4 regions of the Pseudofrankia sp. DC12 genome follow, and region 4 is predicted to be linked to each of the others. Evidence: predicted binding sites of a transcription regulator. Region 4 holds the regulator's gene; each other region holds the start of a gene.
What was found. Region 4 encodes LexA, which represses DNA repair genes until DNA is damaged. Its sites were predicted from a motif close to CGAACNNNNGTTCG; they were not measured.
Positions count from the first base shown of each region.

Region 1: a site for LexA is predicted at 2,186-2,199, ahead of ruvC (crossover junction endodeoxyribonuclease RuvC). Genes of this name have one in related genera too.
Region 2: a site for LexA is predicted at 1,481-1,494, ahead of FRADC12_RS25540 (alpha-ketoglutarate-dependent dioxygenase AlkB). Genes of this name have one in related genera too.
Region 3: a site for LexA is predicted at 2,295-2,308, ahead of FRADC12_RS24880 (HNH endonuclease signature motif containing protein). Genes of this name have one in related genera too.

Region 1 covers NZ_KQ031391.1:5,872,483-5,877,068, reverse strand. The annotation lists gene ruvB (Holliday junction branch migration DNA helicase RuvB) at 1-810, opposite strand, end outside; gene ruvA (Holliday junction branch migration protein RuvA) at 853-1,470, opposite strand; gene ruvC (crossover junction endodeoxyribonuclease RuvC) at 1,467-1,991, opposite strand; gene FRADC12_RS23670 (YebC/PmpR family DNA-binding transcriptional regulator) at 2,242-2,997, opposite strand; gene pdxT (pyridoxal 5'-phosphate synthase glutaminase subunit PdxT) at 3,191-3,793, opposite strand; gene pdxS (pyridoxal 5'-phosphate synthase lyase subunit PdxS) at 3,840-4,586, opposite strand, start outside.
Region 2 covers NZ_KQ031391.1:6,305,619-6,310,204, forward strand. The annotation lists gene FRADC12_RS33540 (hypothetical protein) at 39-203, opposite strand; gene FRADC12_RS25540 (alpha-ketoglutarate-dependent dioxygenase AlkB) at 640-1,467, opposite strand; partial or broken gene FRADC12_RS34575 (AAA family ATPase) at 1,794-3,158, shown strand; gene FRADC12_RS25550 (phosphatase PAP2 family protein) at 3,445-4,497, opposite strand.
Region 3 covers NZ_KQ031391.1:6,158,817-6,163,402, reverse strand. The annotation lists gene FRADC12_RS24885 (class I SAM-dependent methyltransferase) at 1-517, opposite strand, end outside; gene FRADC12_RS24880 (HNH endonuclease signature motif containing protein) at 652-2,091, opposite strand; gene FRADC12_RS24875 (helix-turn-helix domain-containing protein) at 2,931-3,296, opposite strand; gene FRADC12_RS24870 (M24 family metallopeptidase) at 3,376-4,089, opposite strand; gene FRADC12_RS24865 (NAD(+)/NADH kinase) at 4,144-4,586, opposite strand, start outside.
Region 4 covers NZ_KQ031391.1:1,753,307-1,757,892, reverse strand. The annotation lists gene FRADC12_RS07075 (ATP-binding protein) at 1-902, opposite strand, end outside; gene lexA (transcriptional repressor LexA) at 1,298-2,134, opposite strand; gene FRADC12_RS07065 (hypothetical protein) at 2,710-3,063, shown strand; gene nrdR (transcriptional regulator NrdR) at 3,880-4,422, shown strand.

The DNA.
Region 1 (4,586 bases), 4.1 Mb from region 4:
GGCGGTGAGCACCGCGCGGTCGAGCCGGTCGAGACCGAGCGAGTCGACGTCGTAGACCCGCAGCGCCGCCTGGGCGACGTCGAGGGTGACCACGCCGTCGGCGCGCACCTCGGCATAGTCGCGAACCCGGCGCAGCAGCCGGTTGGCGATGCGGGGGGTGCCGCGGGAGCGCCCTGCGACCTCGGTGGCACCCGCTGGCGTGAGCTCCACCCCCAGCAGCCGGGCCGAGCGGGCGAGCACCGCGACCAGCTCGTCCGGGTCGTAGAAGTCCAGGTGCGCGGTGAAGCCGAACCGGTCCCGCATCGGCCCGGTCAGCAGGCCGGCCCGGGTGGTCGCCCCGACCAGCGTGAACGGCGCGACGGCGAGCGGGATCGCGGTCGCGCCGGGCCCCTTGCCGAGCACCACGTCGACGCGGAAGTCCTCCATCGCCGAGTAGAGAAGCTCCTCGGCCGGCCGGGCGATCCGGTGGATCTCGTCGATGAAGAGCACCTCGCCGGGGGCGAGCGCGGTGAGGATCGCGACCAGGTCCCCCGCCCGCTCGATCGCCGGGCCGCTGGTCAGCCGCAACGGCACCGCCAGCTCCTGCGCGATGATCATCGCGAGGCTGGTCTTGCCGAGCCCAGGAGGCCCGGACAGCAGCACGTGGTCCGGCGGTCGCCCTCGCCCGCGCGCCCCGGCCAGCATGATCGAAAGCTGCTCCCGGGCCTTGCGCTGACCGACGAACTCCGCCAGTGTCCGCGGGCGCAGCCCCGCCTCGAAGGCACGCTCCTCGGCGTCGGCGGCCGCCGCGACCAGCCCGTCCTCACCCATCCGTGCCACCCGTCAGCTCGTTGTCCCGGTCCGTGGTCCCGGCTACCGGGGCCGCAGCACGGCGAGCGCGGCGCGCAGCAGGGCCGACACGTCGTCGGTGTCGGTGCCGTCGCCGGCGAGCACCGCCGCCACGGCGTCCTCGGCCTCCCGGGTCGAGTATCCGAGACCGCCCAGCGCGTCGGTGACCTGCTCGGGGGCAGTGCGCGGCGAGGGCAGGACCCGGCCCCCGGCGGCCGGGCGCGCGGGCCCGCCGCCGACGGGCGGGCCGAGCTTGTCCTTGAGGTCGAGCACGATGCGCTGAGCGCCCTTGCGGCCGACGCCCGGCACCCTGGTCAGCGCCGCCAGGTCCTCGTCCGCCACGGCCCGGCGCACCTCGTCCGGGGCGAGCACGCCCAGTACCGCCTGGGCGAGCTTGGGGCCCACGCCGGCCGCGCCCTGCAGGGTCTCGTAGACGTCACGCTCGTCCGCGTCGGCGAAGCCGTAGAGGGTCAGCTCGGTCTCCCTGACGACCAGCGCGGTCGCGAGCCGGGCCGGCTCGCCGACGGCGAGACCGGCCAGCGTCGCCGGGGTGCACTGGACCAGCAGCCCCACCCCGCCGACCTCGACGACGGCCGCCGTCGGCGACACCGACAGCACCGTCCCCGCAACCGACGCGATCATGCCTGCGCTCCCCCGCCGGCCACCGCGGCGCGTACCCGGGCGAGGGCTGGGCCACGCCAGATGTGGCACAGCGCGAGAGCGAGCGCGTCCGCGGCGTCGGCCGGTCGTGGCGGGGTGTCCAGGTCGAGCAGCCTGGAGATCATGAAGGTCACCTGGGCCTTCTCCGCACGGCCGCTGCCGGTGACGGCGGCCTTGACCTCGCTGGGGGTGTAGAGCGCGACCGGCAGGCCGCGGCGCGCCGCGAGCACGATCGCGACGGCCCCGACCTGGGCGGTGCCCATCACCGTGCGCACGTTCGCCTGGCTGAACACCCGCTCGACGGCGACCGCCTGGGGCTGGTGCCGGTCGAGCCACGCCTCGATCTCCACCGAGATGTCCCGCAGCCGGATGGCGACGTCGTCGGCCGCCGGGGTGCGCGCGACCCCGACCTCGACGAGCGTCGCCCGCCGCCCGGCACCCCCACCGTCGACCACCCCGAGCCCACATCTCGTCAGCCCGGGATCGACACCTAGTACCCGCATGACCCCTCAGCCTCCCGGACCAGTCGAGCGCACTCCGACATCGGGGTCCGGAACCCGGGATCCCCGGCTGGCCGCGCTGGCGGGCAGTCGGGGGAGGTGCCCCCCGGGCAGACATCGCGGCCCTCGGGAAGCTGACCAGGGCAGCGAACGGGGCACACCAGCTCGGACCGCATGACCGCCCATCTCCGCCAACACGAACGCCTGTTCGGAGTGTAGGAGGGGGGCGCATCAGGACATCCGCGACACGCGGCTAACCGGCCACCAGCTCCATGATCTCGTCCGAGATGTCGGCGTTGAACCAGACGGACTGGACGTCGTCCAGGTCCTCCAGCGCGTCGACGAGCTTGAGCACCTTGCGGGCCGGCTCGGCCCCCAGCGGCACGCTGACGCTCGGCAGCCACGAGATGTCGGCCGAGTCGATCACCAGGCCGGCGTCGGTCGCCGCGACCCGGACCGCGTGCAGGTCGGTCGCCTCGGAGATGACCTCGAACGCCTCGCCGAGGTCGTTGACCTCGTCGGCGCCGGCGTCGAGCACGGCCAGCAGCACGTCGTCCTCGGTCAGGTCCTTGGTCTTGGTGACCAGCAGGACGCCCTTGCGGTTGAACAGGTAGGCGACCGAGCCCGGGTCGGCGACCGTGCCGCCGTTACGGGTGATCGCTACCCGGACGTCCGAGGCGGCCCGGTTGCGGTTGTCGGTCAGGCACTCGACCATCACCGCGACCCCGTTCGGGCCGTAGGCCTCGTAGGTGATCGACTCGTAGTTGACGGCGTCGCCGAGCTCACCGGAGCCGCGCTTGACGGCGCGGTCGATGTTCTCATTCGGCACCGACTGCGACTTCGCCTTCGCGATCGCGTCCGCGAGCGTCGGGTTGCCCGCGGGGTCGCCGCCGCCGGTCTTCGCCGCGACCTCGATCGTCTTGATCAGTTTGGCGAACAGCTTGCCCCGACGGGCGTCCTTGACCGCCTTCTGGTGCTTCGTGGTCGCCCACTTGGAGTGACCGCTCATGCCCTGCCCCTCTACTTCGTGGCCCGGCCCGTACGCGGCGCGGGAGACTTCATGATCGCACCCCTTGGTCGAGCGAAGCTCGACACCGGAGTCCCCGCCTGGCCGCGCTGGCGGACAGTCGGGGGAGGTGCCCCCCGGAGCAGACATCTGGCGACGGCCCACCGGGAAGCTGCCCGAAGGGCAGCGAACACGGCTAGCCGGCCGCCGACTCCTGAACCATCTCGACGAACAGCTCGTGCATCCGGGTGTCCCCGGTCAGCTCGGGGTGGAACGAGGTGGCCAGCAGGTGCCCCTGCCGCACGGCCACCGGATGCTCTCCGACCCGGGCCAGGACCGTCACCGCGTCGCCGGCCTTCTCCACCCACGGAGCGCGGATGAACACGGCGTGCACGGGCGGGCCGTCGACCCCGGCGACGTCGAGGTCGGCCTCGAACGAGTCGACCTGACGCCCGAAGGCGTTGCGCCGCACGACCACGTCGAGCCCACCGATCAGCGGCTGGTCGGGCCGGCCGTCCAGCACGTCCCGCGCGAGCAGGATCATGCCAGCGCACGAACCGTACACCGGAAGACCATCCGTGACGGCATCCCGGAGCGGCTCGAGCAGCTCGAAGATCTTCAGCAGCCGGCCGATGGTGGTCGACTCACCACCCGGCAGCACCAGGCCGTCGACGGCGGCCAGCTCGGCCGGCCGCCGTACCTCCACGGCCTCGGCGCCCACCGCGGCCAGCGCCCGGGAGTGCTCCCGCACGTCACCCTGCAACGCGAGCACCCCAACCCGGGGATGCCACGAGGTCATGTACCCACCCCCGAGCGGTGCGCGCGGCGTGCCGTCACGCCCGCCGTCACCAGCCGCGGTCCGCGAACCGGGCGGCGTTCGGGGTCTCGAAGACGTTGATGCCGACCATCGCCTCGCCGAGGCCCCGGGAGACCTTGGCGATGACGCCCGGGTCGTTGTACATCGTCGTGGCCTCGACGATCGCCCGCGCCCGCTTCGCCGGGTCGCCGGACTTGAAGATGCCGGAGCCGACGAAGACACCGTCCGCGCCGAGCTGCATCATCAGTGCCGCGTCGGCCGGGGTGGCGATGCCGCCGGCCGTGAAGAGCACGACGGGCAGCGTCCCGAGCGCGGCGACCTCGGCCACCAGGTCATACGGGGCGCGCAGCTCCTTCGCCGCCGAGTAGAGCTCGTCGGCCGGCAGCGTGGACAGCCGGGCGATCTCGCCTCGGATGGTGCGCATGTGCACGACGGCGTTGGAGACCTCGCCGGTGCCCGCCTCACCCTTCGAGCGGATCATCGCCGCGCCCTCGGAGATCCGCCGGAGCGCCTCGCCCAGGTTGGTGGCACCACAGACGAAGGGGACCGTGAAGCCCCACTTGTCGATGTGGTGGTGCGGGTCGGCCGGGGTGAGCACCTCGGACTCGTCGACGTAGTCCACGCCGAGCGCCTGCAGCACCTGGGCCTCGACGAAGTGGCCGATCCGGGCCTTGGCCATGACCGGGATGGAGACCGCCTCGATGATCCCCTGGATCATGTCCGGGTCGCTCATCCGGGAGACGCCGCCCTGGGCCCGGATGTCGGCCGGGACGCG
Region 2 (4,586 bases), 4.6 Mb from region 4:
GGTTCGGCTGGCTGCCCTCCGCGCGCCGCCGCCGGGAATCAGGCCTGGGGGGAGCCCGACACGGGCGGCTCCTCGGCGGCGAGGTCCTGCGTACCGAGCACCCGCAGCAGCGCGAGGGACTCGGCCTCGTGGGTGCCGGGCGGCGCCGAGTAGACGACGACCGACCGGTCGACGTCGGGCACGTGCAGGGTATCGCGGTCCAGGGTGAGGGGCCCGAGCGACGGGTGCTCGACCGTCTTGCGGCTGCTGCGGCCAGCATCGCCGCGAGGCCCGGGTCGCGCGGGTAGCGCGCAGCGGTCGAGCGCCGCGCGGACACCGCCTGGGCGGCGGTCGCCGCTCGTTCCTGGTCACCGGACCTGGTGCTCTCTCTGGGCCGATGTGAGTCCTACAGCGTGGTTGTTGGGCTGGCGGATTTTGCGCCATGGCGTAGGACTGGAACGCGCTGGACCTGCGCGGGTGGTCCCAGACCGACGGGCGTGGTCGCCGGGCAGGCCGGTTTTGCGCCACGGCGTAGGAGTGGACGGTGCTGATTTGCGTGGGCGGTTGCTAGTCATACAGCCTGGTTGTTGGACTGGGGGATCTTGCGCCACGGTGTAGGAGCGGACCGCGTTGGATCTTTGGGTGGAGTGGCGTCAAGCCCTAACGGACGTTGTAGGGGCGGAACTGGATGCTGATGCGAGGGCCGACGGGGCGGGCGGTCTTGGGGACGGCGTGCTCCCAGGTCCGTTGACAGGAGCCACCCATCACGAGCAGGTCACCGTGGCCCAGCTCGAACCGGATCGTGGCCGCCGCGCCTCCGGCGGTGGACGGGCTGCCGGCGGCCGAAGGGGCACCGATGCTCGACGGGCCGCTGGCGGACGCGTTGCCGGCTGAAAGACCGATGCCGGACGGACTGTCGGCCGAGGCGCTGGCGTCGGGCAGGCCAGGGATGGCCGGTGGGCCGCCGGCGGCGGCGGGACGGATGCTCGTCCGGGACGCGGGGCTGCCTGGCCGTGGGCGCAGGAGCAGCGGTCTCGGGGCGCCGAGCACGAGGATCGCGACCATGGTGTCGTGGGTGGAGCCGCGGCCGAGGCGGTCGCCGTGCCAGGCGACGCTGTCGCGGCCGTCGCGGTAGAAGGCCAGCCCGACGGTGGCGAACGGTTCGCCGAGCTCGGCGGCGTAGTGCTCGTCGAGCGCCGCCCTGGCCTCGTCGAGCGCCTCGTCGGGCAGCGGCTCGTCCGCCGCGTAGAAGGACAGCAGCCGCGGGACGTCGACCGTCCGGTCATACATCGGCCGCCGTTCGGCCCGCCACGGAACCTCGGCACGCAGGCGCTCGAACAGCGCGTCCGCTCCCGTCACCCAGCGCCGCCGGATGTCGACCCAGACGCCGCCGGCGAGGGGGTGCCTGGTCAGCCCGGCCGCGACGGGACCGATCTCCACCGACGTCGCGGCGTCGAGCAGCGACGCCTGGAACGGGGTGCCAGCCACCCGCCCAGGATATCAAACATGTGTTCGATCGGCGCGCCCGTGACATCCAGGCCGAGGACGGGTCCGGGCGGGTCACCGGCCGCCAAGCGGCGCGGACCACGGTGGACCGGCACGGACCGGAGAGCCGGGGAACTGCGTGCCGAATCGCGTGATCAGACAGCGACGTTGACTGAGATGGCACGTCCGGTGGGGAAACGAGGTTTCCGCTCGTCGGTCTCAGGGAACCCGCCCGGATCGGCGTGCGATGGCCGTCATGAGGTCCTGCCCGCAGGCTGAGCCGCCCCGGGGCGTGGACTTGCCGATGACGAGACCAAAGGGGACGCGCGGTGGCTCGGCTGGGCATCGACAAGGACTTCCTGTTGGACTTCGCGCGACTCGACAAGCCCGTTCAACAAAAGATCTCCGACACGTTCGCGAAGTTCCAGCAGGCCACCCACGCCGGCCTGCATCTGGAGAAGATCAGCAATGCTCGGGACGATCGGCTGCGCACTATCAGGATCGACCAGTTCTGGCGCGGAGTCGTCGCGCCGGACCGCGGTGACCACTACACCTTGTTGAAAGTGCTGCCGCACGAAGAGGCCTATGCGTGGGCCCAGCGGCGCAGGGTGTCGGTGAACTCGGCCACCGGCCGCATCGAGATCCGCGACAGCGTCGCCCTCGACACGACGCTGCCGGAGTTGGACCGCTCGGCCCGGCGCGGGGGCGGTGGGACGCGCCCGCTGTTCGCCGACGTCGCCGCCACGACGCTGCGACGGCTCGGCGTGGACGAGCAGACTCTCGCCTTCGCCCGCGCCGTGACGGACGTCGCCCAGCTCGAGACCGCGCAGGCCTTCCTCCCGGAAAGCCAGTGGACCGTGCTCTACGGGCTCGCCGCCGGCCTGTCGCCGGACGACGTCTGGCAGGAGATCGCCGCGGCCGTACCGACCGTCAGCGGGTTGGACGAGCCGGTGAGCCCCGCCGGTGCCGCCGGCGCGTTCGACCCGGAGGACGTGGCGGCCGCCGTGGAACGCAGCCAGGACCGGGTGGTGCTGGTCTCGGGCCCGGTGGAGCTTCTCGAAGTGCTCAACCACCCGTTCGACCTGTGGCGGGTCTACCTGCACCCGGTCCAGTTCAAGGTCGCCACGCCCGCTACCGAGGTCCGGCGCGGGTCACCGGCGGCCCGGGCACCGGCAAGACCGTCGTCGCGCTCCACCGGGCCCGCCACCTGGCCGCCGCGGGTGAGGGCCCGGTCCTGCTGACGACCTTCACCGGGACGCTGACCGCGACGCTGCAGACCAACCTCGCGCTGCTGGAGAGCTCGGCGCAGATCCGGGACCGGGTCGCGGTCCGCGACCGTGGACCAGGTCGCCAACCAGGTCTGGCGGTCCGTTCACGGCGCCCCGCCGCCCCTCATCCAGGGCGACGACGAGCGCGACCTCTGGAAGGAGGTGATCGACGGCCACGGACTGCCGTTCGGGGACCGGTTCGTCGCCGACGAGTGGCGCCAGGTGATCCTCGGCAACGGGATCACCGGCCTCGCCGGCTACCAGGCCGCGTCCAGGGCCGGCCGGGGGAAGCCGCTGACCGCGCCGCAGCGGGCTCGGGTCTGGGCCGCCGTCGAGGCGTTCGAGGCCCGGCTGCGCGAGCGCGGCGTGCTCACCCACGCGCTGGTCTGCGCCGAGGCGACCCGACTGCTCGAACAGGGCGCGGTTGGCCAGCCGCAGCCGCAGCTCTGTCTGGGCCAGCAGTTGTTGATGTTTGGAGTACCTGCGCGATCGTCCACTCGGATGCGTACGACGGCCCGCGCAGCGCGGCGCCGTCGAGCCCCGCCGTCGCGGCGCTCAGGAGGTCATGTGAGCGGCTGAGCGCCGCGAGAACGGAGCTGGGCTTCGTCGGACATCGAGATGCCTTCCCTTCGGGTAGATCGGCCGGGCGGTCTGGACCACGCGGCGCCGGGCGGGCTGGGCCGCCCGACTGGAGCCGCTCGGCCCGAGCAGTTCAGCCAGGCGCGGGCCCGGGAGCAGGCGCCGGCCGGGTGTTCCAGGCCAGCCGGTGACCGCCGACCGGAATGCGGCCCGCCGGCCGCCCGGCTACCGCCGCCAGCCCCTGCGCGGGCAGCTGCGGGGTGGTCTGCGCCGGTGTCCCCGTGCCGGCGCCGGGCGCGCGAGACGGGCGCCGCGGTACGACCCGGCCGACCAGCAGCACGATCCCTGCGGCGAGCGTCAGGTCGATGATGCCGCCGACGGCGTCGAGGAAGTAGTGGTTGCCCGTCGACATGACGACCAGCGTCGTGAGAAGCGGGTAGCAGACTCCCAGCACCCGGACCACTGGCCGGCGGGCGAGCCGGGCGATCAGGAAGCCGCACCAGAGCGCCCACGCGCAGTGCAGCGACGGCATCGCCGCGTACTGGTTGGTCAGGCCGCCGAGGCCGCGCGGCGCGCTCGCGTCCTCGCCCCACCAGCCCCAGTCGCTGACCTGGGCCATCGTGTCGTGGAACCCCGCGCCGGCCAGCAGCCGCGGTGGTGTCGTCGGCAGCAGCCAGAAGCCGACGAGGCCGAGGATCGTCGTCAGCAGGATCGTGCTGCGCGCCCGCCGGTAGTGCGCCGGGTTCCGGCGGTACATCCAGGCCAGCACGGCAGGCGTGAGGATGTAGTGCAGCGTCGCGTAGAAGTAGCAGGCCGGTACCGCGAGCGCCGTCACGTGCAGGAGCAGGTTGTTGAGCGGGTGCTCCGGGTTCAGGTGCCAGACCTGCTCGAAGTGCAGCAGTCGCCGGGCCGTCTGGTCGGCCGTGCCGAGATCGTCGCTCTTGATGCCCCGGATGCCGGTGTAAAGCCCGTACAGCGAGGCGATGGCGAGAAGCTCGACCCACCAGCGCGGCAGCCGTTCCGCCGCGACCGGCCGTCCGGTCGCCGCCTTGGCTTTCGGGTCCTGCTGGTCGCCCGCTTTCTCACCGGGCTCGCGTTCCGCCGGCGGACTGCCGCCGGCCCGGGAGCCCTCGGGACGGGGCGGGGGCTGCGCCGAACCGGCGACGTCGTTCGTCGCGATGACCACTGGGGACCTCCTCAGGACTGCGGCGGCGGGCCGAGGCGGCCCGCCCGACGGCGAGGTGGGCATGGCAGAGGACTTGACAAAGCTAAAGA
Region 3 (4,586 bases), 4.4 Mb from region 4:
CTTCCCCGCCTGCATAACGGTTCAGGCGTCGCCAGTCGATCCCGAGATCGTCCACGATCGCGCGGACCCCGGCGACGCTGCCGTCTCCGCCGCACTGCGCGACCAGCGTGCCACCGGGGCGCAGCACGGCCGCCAGACGCCGGTACATCGAGGCGTGGTCTCGGATCCAGTGGAAGGTCCCGGTGGAGAACACCGCGTCGAACGGCCGCCCGTCGTTCACGGCGAGCAGCGCGTCGTCCTCCAAGTCGAGCGGGACGACCCGTGCACGATCGCCGTAACGCGCCAGCCGCTCATGTGCCCGCTCGCGCATGCTCGGCGAGGCCTCGCCGGTGATCACCCTCGCGTCCGGGAAGCGGTCAAGTACCGACTCGGTCACGCGGCCGGACCCACAGCCGGCGTCGAGGATGACAGCCGGCCCGGCGCAGGCGTCGGGCGGCAGCCGGCGCACGACATCTTCGCCCCAGGTCTGCTGCGGCACCGCGACCACGTCATACGACCGGGCATCCCACGCGCTCACCGCAAAGCCCCTCCTTCGCCGGCAACAATGAGGCTACACGGCGAGCCGCCTGGCCTGCCGTCTTGGATGTTGTCCCAAAAGGCTGGGCGGGCTCGTTTGCGACGGTCATACGCCTTGCTCTGCGGGACGGGCAGTCAGAATGGGCATCGAATGTCCGAGGAACCCCGCTGGTTAGGGATGATGGACGGGGTTCGCCGAGGATCGGCACGGCCGGTCGTGCGCGTGGCGACCAGAGTGTTCACTTCTTCCTCGTTTGCGATCGTGTCCGTGGTGTAGGCACGGCCGGTCGGGGAGGTCCAGACAAACACGCCGGGCCGCGGTTGGTCTAATTGCCAATTTGCTCGGTGTTTGGCGCGGTGGTGGTGCCTACATAGAAGGCCCAGGTTGTCGAGGGCGGTGTGGCCGCCGTGGGCGTGGTCGATGGTGTGGTCGATGTCGGTGTGGGTGGCGGGCATGCCGCAGCCGGGGAAGAGGCAGCGGGTTTGTTGGTGGCGGATGAGGCGGGCGAGTGCTGGGGTGGGGACTCGGCGGTGGCCGAGGTCGAGGACGGTGCCGGTGGTGGGGTCGGTGAGGACGCGGCGCCAGTGGGCGTCGGCGGCGAGTGCGCGGCCGACGTGGGCGGGGATGGGGCCGTAGCCGGCGAGTTCGGCCGGGTTGTCGTCGAGTCCGGCCAGGGTTCCGACAGGGGCGATGACCTGGAGTTCGACGCTGACGTGTTCGCGGCGGTTGCCGAGGAGCAGTGCGGTGAGGACGTCGGCGCGGCGGGCGTCGATCGGCCGGGTGTCGCCGGCCACGGGGGCGTCGGACCTGGCGATCTGGTGGATCCGGTCGTAGATCGCCTGGGCGTCTTCGGCCGGGAGAACGGCTGTGAGCAGGGCCATGCCGTCTTCGAGAGGTTGAAGGCTGATGCTGCGTTGGGTGTGGGCGTGGCGGCGGCGTTTCGCGGCGGCCTGTGGGTCGAGCCGGGAGACGAGTCGGTGGATCTTGCGGCGCCATTGGGGTGGGGAGGCCAGCCGGCTGCCGGCGAGCATGGCGGCCTCGATGGTGGCGCGCTGCGCGGTGGTGAGGCAGCGGGTGAGTTGGTGCAGCGCGGTGAGGCGGGTGTGGTCGAGCATCCCGGCGGTCAGGTCGGCAAGGGCGGCGGGGAGTTCGTGGGCGATCTCCCAGGCGGTGGTGAGCCGGCTGGACATCGTGCGTGGGGACTGGCCCAGTTCGGCGGCGAGTTCGTCGGCGGCGAACGGCGAGTACGGGTCACCCGGCTCGCCGTCTCCCCCGGCCGGGTTGGCGGGGCGCTGGCGAGCGAGGTGCATCTGGGTGTGGATCGTCAGGCCTTCCAACCGGGCGGTCAGCCGCGCCAACCTGGCCGCCAGCGTCAACGTCGCCGACGCGTCACACGAGGCCAGCCCGGCCAGCACCTCGTCGAACACCCCGTCGACCAACCCCAGCCGGCCGAGCAGATCACCGACCCGGTCGCCATCGACCGCCAGAACGCCCTCGGGGGACGGGACACCAGCGAGTCCATCGTCGCCCGGCGGGCCGATGGCCCCCTGATGGACAGGTGACTGGTGGAACACGGGTGTACCCGGGAGGCGATTCGGAGGAGAGGCCGAAAAGGCTCTCGACGAAGGCAACGGCGACGACGGGGCCTGTGAAACGCGAGGCTGTGGCAGTTCGGACGACGACAACAGGAGCGACGACGCTGAACGCGGCGACGACGGAGGCGGTGAAAATAGGCTCGATGACATTGCGAGCGACGGATCAGGGCCGTCCAACGTATCGAACATGCGTCCAACCTAGCGGTTTCCCGCTCAGCCGCAAACCGTCGGAGCGGGACCTGTGGACAACTCCCAGACTGAAGCTGATCTCTCCGCCATATATTCACCGTGGCAGTGGAGGTGATGGCGGGTGGCAGCATGAACGGGTTGGCTTGAGCGGAGTCAAGATCATTTCTGCGCTTCTGGTCGCGAACGCCCCTGCGACCTGCGACATCCTCTCGATTTCCTAGATGCACGTCATTATTCGGCGGCTCCCTGAGTATTTGAGTATAGGGCTGGTTTCAATGCATCTGGACCTGCGGGGCAATGCTCCCCCTGAGCGGCGGCCATCGACGAAGCGACGGCCGACTTGAGAAACCCCGCTCGACTGGTTCCTGGGCCGCCGAAGCAGCCCCACGAATGCTCATCTGGCACGACGTCAAGCGAACCGGACTGCCGATGGCGGCGGGAACGTCGACGGCCAACCATTGAAGACCACGTCCGCCGTCTGGGGACCGTCAGGCTGTTCGACGGGCGGGGCTGCGGTCCGAGCGGCATACCGCCGAGAACGCAAGGCTCAAAGGCAAGGCGCACACGGTCCGCGAAACCAGCGGCCGACGTCAGCAAAGCGCCCTGGTCCGCGTAGCCGGCGGCCGCCGTCAGCCTGCCGCCACGGGTGGTGCCGCCGCTGCGACCAACTCGCCGAGCGGCGCGCCGCCGAGGGCTCGCGCCTCGCGGGCGAGGTGGGCCTGGTCGGCGTAGCCGGCGGCGGCCACGGTGGCGAACGGTGCACCGGTGGGGGCGAGGGATACCGCGCGGCGGAAGCGGACGATCCGGGCGAGGGTCTTCGGCCCGTAGCCGACGGCGAGCTGGCAGCGGCGCAGGAGCTGGCGCTCGCTGAGCGCCGCGGTCCTGGCGACCTGGGCCACCGGCGCCCCGGCCTGGATGCCGGCGAGCGCGGAGGGTGTCAACAGGTCGGTCAGACCGTCCCGTCGGCCGCGGCGGACGATCTCGGCCTCGAACACGGCCGCCGGCGAGTCGGCCTACCGTCCAGCGCCGCAAGTTCCGGACCCCGCCGACCGCCGACCGCGGGAAGCAGACCGGTCAGCCGGGCGAGACGCCGTCGCCGAGGTCGAGGAGCTGCTCGTGGAATCCGCCGATCTGGCGGTCCCGGTCGACGAGGTGGACCTCAAGGATCCAGTGACAAGGGCGTCCGGCCTGGTCGGTGCGGCGCATGGGCTTGTCGGAGCCGGGGGTGACGTACAGCTCGACCTTGTTCCCGGGGATCCGGTCGTGCGGGAACTGCCCGATCAGATGGCCGCCGATCGGGCCGCCGAACTCCCAGCCGGCCTGTTCGGCGAGCCAGCCGAGGTGGGCGAACAGCTGTTCGCCCGTCACGTCGGGATGGGTCTGGAAGTACTCCCGGCCGGCCGCCCAGACCTCGGGCAACGCCGCACACAGGCGCCACTTGGCCGGGTCGTCACCCAGGACGTAGGTCCGGCCGAAATCGGCCTCCCAGTCCTCGAAGATCGGCCCGAAGTCGCAGAACACGATGTCGTCGGCGCCGATCGCGCGTTTCGGCGGGTTCTCGGCGTAGGGCAGCAGGGTGTTGGGCCCGGCCCGCACGATCCGCTTGTGCCAGTGCCGGCTCACGCCGAACAGCTCCGCGGCCAGGTCACGGATCGCGTCGCTCGCCTGTTCCTCGGTCACGCCGGGCGCGAGGAGGCCGCGCCGCTCGACGGCGGCGAAAAGCTCGACCGCCTTGGCCTCGGCGTCCAGCAGCCGCGCGGCCCGCGCGTCCTCGGTCAGGTCGGTCACTCTCGAAAAGTAGCAACAGCGGGCCGACCAGGCCCGAAAGCGGACAACGACTGGTCAGACTCCCGCCGGCCCGGAGCGAGTCATACCCGGTGGCGACGAGTGGCCAGAGCTTCCCAGCGATCGGGTATGACCAGCCGAGTCGGTGGGCTGGCCGCCGCGGGCGCCGGCCGGCGCGGGTTCGACCTCGGCGGAGCCCACCAGCCGCAGCTTGCGCCGCGCACGTTCGTAGAACGTCATCCGACCCAGCCGCACGACGTGGGCGGCGCCGGGCCGGGAGCGCAGGCTGATGGTGGCACCGGGCTCGACATAGCCGCAGACCCGGCCGTCGACCTCGACCGCGAGCCGGCCGCTCGCCGGCAGGACCTCCAGTGCCAGGTCGTCCCGCACCGACAGCACGAGGCCACGGTTGAACGCCGAGTGCGGGGCCGCCGGAGTGACGAGCAGCGCCTCGACCGACGGGCTCACGATCGGCCCGCCGGCGGAGAAGCTGTACGCGG
Region 4 (4,586 bases):
CGCGGCGACATACCGGTCAGGTGCCCCGCGAGGCCGGAGTCGACAAATATGATCTTCGGTGTCGCGACGGCGCGCGTGGTCAGATTGCTCGACCAGGCCGGAATTCGCTGGACGACGTAGGAGAGTTCCAGCGCGGCAAGGTGCCTGCGGACGGTGGTGGCCGGCACCGCGAGGTCATTGCCTAGCCGGTTCGGAACCAGAAGACCACCCGCCGTCGCCGCCAGCGCCTGAACAAGCTGGCGCAGTTCCACCGTTCGTTCGATCTCGGAAATCTGGCGAATATCGCGTTCGATGAGGTCCGAGATGTACGACTCGAAGAACCGGGCCCGCCGGCGCAGGTCCTCGCGGCGCACGGCCTCGGGGTAACCGCCGCGCAGCGCCCGCTCGACGTAGTCGTTCCGATCAAGGGTGCCGTGGGCAAGCCATGGCTCGTCCTGCGAGAAGACGGCATCGACGAACGCGTCGGGGCCGCCGTCGATCTCGCCCTGGGCAAGCGGCCATAGCTCCACGGTCTCCGACCGGCCCGGCAGGATATCCGGAATGCCCTTCATTCCCCACAGGCGCGCGGAGCCGGTGAGCAGGTAGCGCCCGGGACGGGGGTCGCGGTCCACCTTCGACTTGATCGCGAGCAGAAGATCCGGGGCTCGCTGGATCTCATCGATCATCAGCAGCCCGTCCGCGTTGACGAAGCCAACAGGGTCCGCCAGGGCCGCGGCCCGCACCGCGTCATCGTCCAGGTAGTAGGTTCTCGCCTCGCCGTGCGCCTCGACGGCGAGGCGCGCGAGCGTGCTCTTTCCGACCTGGCGCGCACCGGTCACGACGACGACCCGCGTATCCGCCAGCGCGGCGGACACCAACGCCTCCGCGTGCCTCGGGAAGAGCTCAATTCTCAGCTGCGACACCGCCACCACCGCCGTCCCTCACCGCCAGGCCGCCGGTCGATTCTCTCATGATCGACGGTCGATCTGCCGTCATGGTCACGGTCGATCTGCCGTCATGATCACGGTCAGTCTGCCGGCCTGGTCGCGGTGGATCCGGCGCGCCGATCGGAGACGGGCGCCGGCTGGTCTGGGCAGGCCGCAGACGAACAAGGGCGAGGCGTCGGGCCGGCGGAGCGCCTGGCCGACGCGGCTGCCGGCGGTGGTGCGCCGGGCGGAAGGACCTCTGCTGAGCGGAGCGTCCGGTCGGCGGCCCACCTGGCGGGCAGTGTGCCCGGACGACGTGCCGTCTGGCGGCGGAGCGCCCGGTCGGCGCGCGCCAGCGCCGTTCCGGACGCTCCTTCGCGCCCGCGGCGGGCCTAGACCCGCCGCATCACCGCCACGACGCGGCCGAGGATGGTGGCGTCGTCGCCCGCGATGTCGTGGAACGCGGGGTTCTCCGGCTGCAGCCAGACATGGCCGTCGTCGTGGCGGCGGAAGCGCTTGACGGTCGCCTCGCCGTCGATCATCGCGGCGACGATCTCGCCGTTCTCGGCCACCGGCTGCTGGCGGACGGCGACCAGGTCCCCGTCGCAGATCGCCGCGTTGATCATCGACTCACCGACGACGCGCAGCAGGAACAGCGTGCCCTCGCCCACGATCTCCCGGGGCAGCGGCAGCACGTCCTCGACGGCCTGCTCGGCCAGGATCGGCCCACCGGCCGCGATCCGCCCGACCAACGGCAGGTAGGCCGTGGCCGCCGCCAGCTGGACGTTCTCGTCGTCGTCGGCGCGCACGCCGTCGTCCGGGCCGAGGGTGTGGACCCGCAGGGGGGCTCGGCCCCGGCCCGCGGCCACGGCGGGCCGGGTCTTCGGCAGCGGCCGGATCGGCGGCTCGCCCTCGGAGGTGACGACCTCGATCGCCCGCGGCCGGTTCGGGTCGCGGCGCAGGAAACCCTTGTCCTCCAGCATCTTCAGCTGGTGCGCGACGCTGGACGTGCTGGTCAGCCCGACTGCTTCGCCGATCTCCCGGACACTCGGCGGGTAGCCGCGGCGCTCGACGGCATCACGGATCACCTCGAGAACCTTGCGTTGCCGGGTCGTGAGACCCTGCTCGTCGACGGGGCCGTCGGGGAAGTCGCGCACGGTCCCGCCGGCCTCACCGCGTCCGGCGGACGGGCGACCGGCTCTGCGCGGTCCCCTTCCCTGCGTGGTCATGGCGTTGGCACTCCTAGCCTCGAGGTCATGGCGACCGTTCTCCTTCGTCGAGCTCGTCGAGCGAGGCTCGACATCGGGGACCCGGAGCGCCTCCCGGCGTGTCCGGATCGAACGCCCGCCGGGGGCGGGCCGTCGGCACCTGGGCCGGCGAGCCCGACCAGAACGGGCGCCGCAGGCTTCGGCGCCGCGGCCCGGCCGCGCCACCACACCAGACCGGCGGCCGGCGCCCCCGACCGTCGAGGATCTCCGGGGAGGCATCTGGGTGGAGCTGGGCGGATCGGTGCTGCTGCGCGCGTCATGCCTGATCGTGATGACCGTAGCCGGACGACGTCGGAATCTCAAACACGCGTTCGAGCGTGTCCGCGTGGCTTGCCGGGCTTATGCGTGTAAGAATCGACCATCAGTTCGAATCGCACCCTGCCCCAGTACCGGCCACCGCCGCATGTCGACCTTGGGTTAGCGTCGTCGGTGGTCCGCGATGTCTGCCCGGGGAACATCTCCCCGGACCCCCGAGTTGGTTGAGCTTCGCTCGACGAGCGCAGCCGGGTCGCTGGCCCGGCCGCTAGGAGGTTGGCATGACGAACCCGCGTGGGGCCACGACGATCCAGGGGCGCCCTGCCCCGGTAGGTCCCGACGGCGCCCAAGTAATCAGTCTTCCCGTCCCGACGCGTCGGCGCCCTGGCCGCGTGCCCGCGCCGGCGGCACTGGTACAGAGCCCGCTGGCGCGTGCGGCGGCGGCCGAGCACCCCGTGGCCGGCGTCCGGCCGCCGCGCCGCCGGGCTGGCGGCAAGTCCCAGGCCACGCCCGCGCTGCGGCTCACCAGCCGCGGTCGCGTCGTGGCCGCCTTCGTCCTTGGCCTGGCGCTCTGGGGCGCCGCGAGCGCCGGCTGGCTCGGCGTCACCTGGCTCCTCGCCGTTTCCGGCCACTGACCTAAGCCGCTCGCAAGCCCGTGCCTCACGCCCCCTGTCGGGCTCGGGGGCGAGGCGGGCTTGTGGTCGTGGCCTGGTCAAGCCAGCCGGTCCATCCGGCTTCCGTGGAGCTGCCGCGGGCCGGGAGAGCCACTCCGTGCCGCCCGCGCCCGCCCCGGCACCGCTGGCAGCCCAGACCCTCAGCGGTCGTGACCTCGCCACGCGTGATACCCGACGGTCATCCCTGGTGATGGTGTTTCATGGCGCGTCCGCGTCCGCGACCAGGACGTAGGACTGGATGCTGGTGGGCGCGGTGGATCTTTGCGTTCCGCGGGGGCGTGAGGCGTGATCATTGCCGGCTTCCGCCCCGTCCGCTCTTCCGTGCTGGTGGGGCGCCGCGTCCGCGAACCCTCGAAGGCGATCGGTGGTCCCGTCGTCGGGGCGGCGTCGGCTGCGTCCTGACCTGCGGGAAGCAGCGAGGACGAGCACCTGCGCCGGTCGCGTCCGCCGTTTCCGGCGACGGTGGGATCCGACACGCGAGGGGGGCATGCACACCGACGAACCGGGCATGCGCTAGTCTGGCGGCACAACATCTGGTAGTTACACACCTGTAAGTCATCCACTGGTAGTTTTTGAAGGGTGCCACGTCTGACGGTGTGGACAGGCTGGTGGAGGGCGTGGAGGTGTGCTTGCCGTCCCCGGTGACGCGCGGTCGCGTGCCCGCCGGTGCTACGGGGCGCTGTCGCCATGCCCTGCGCCAGCCATGCCCTGAGCGGGCGCGAGAGCCCAGGTCGATGATTGCCACGCGCTCGTGCGGGCGGCCCCGCCTCGACGAGCGTGGAGAAGGGAGGAGCCGTGCGGTGTCCGTTCTGCCGGCATCCCGACAGCCGAGTGGTCGACAGCCGGGAGGCCGAGGAAGGCGCGGCCATCCGGCGGCGACGGGCATGCCCGTCCTGTGGCCGGCGTTTCACGACGATGGAGGAAGCATCGCTGCGGGTTCGCAAGCGCAGTGGGGCCGCCGAGCCGTTCAGCCGGGCCAAGGTGGTCGCCGGGGCTCGTAAGGCGTGCCAGGGCAGGCCGGTGAGTGCCGAGGACCTCGCGATCCTGGCCCAGCGGGTCGAGGACACCGTTCGCTCGTCGGGCGCGGCCGAGGTCGCGGCCGAGGACGTGGGCCGGGCGATCCTGGGTCCGCTGCGAGAGCTCGACGAGGTCGCCTACCTGCGGTTCGCGTCGGTCTATCTGGCGTTCGAGTCGCTCGCCGACTTCGAGCGGGCGATCTCCGAGCTGCGGGCCGACCCGGCGGCGCCAGCGAGCCCGGCCGCGCTGGCCGACGAGCTGGACGTGGCCCTGTCGCCCGCGGCGGGCCCCGGCCGGCCGTAACGCCCGCGGCGGGCCTGGCTCGCCGCGGTCGCACCGACGCGACGCCGTCGGTCACACCCGTCACGACGCGCCTCCGCCAACGGTGGCGCGCGGAGTTCTGACGCGCGGAAACGCGAGCGCGTAGCAGGTCCACAACATCATCAGGGCCTTCAGGGGGACGAGGA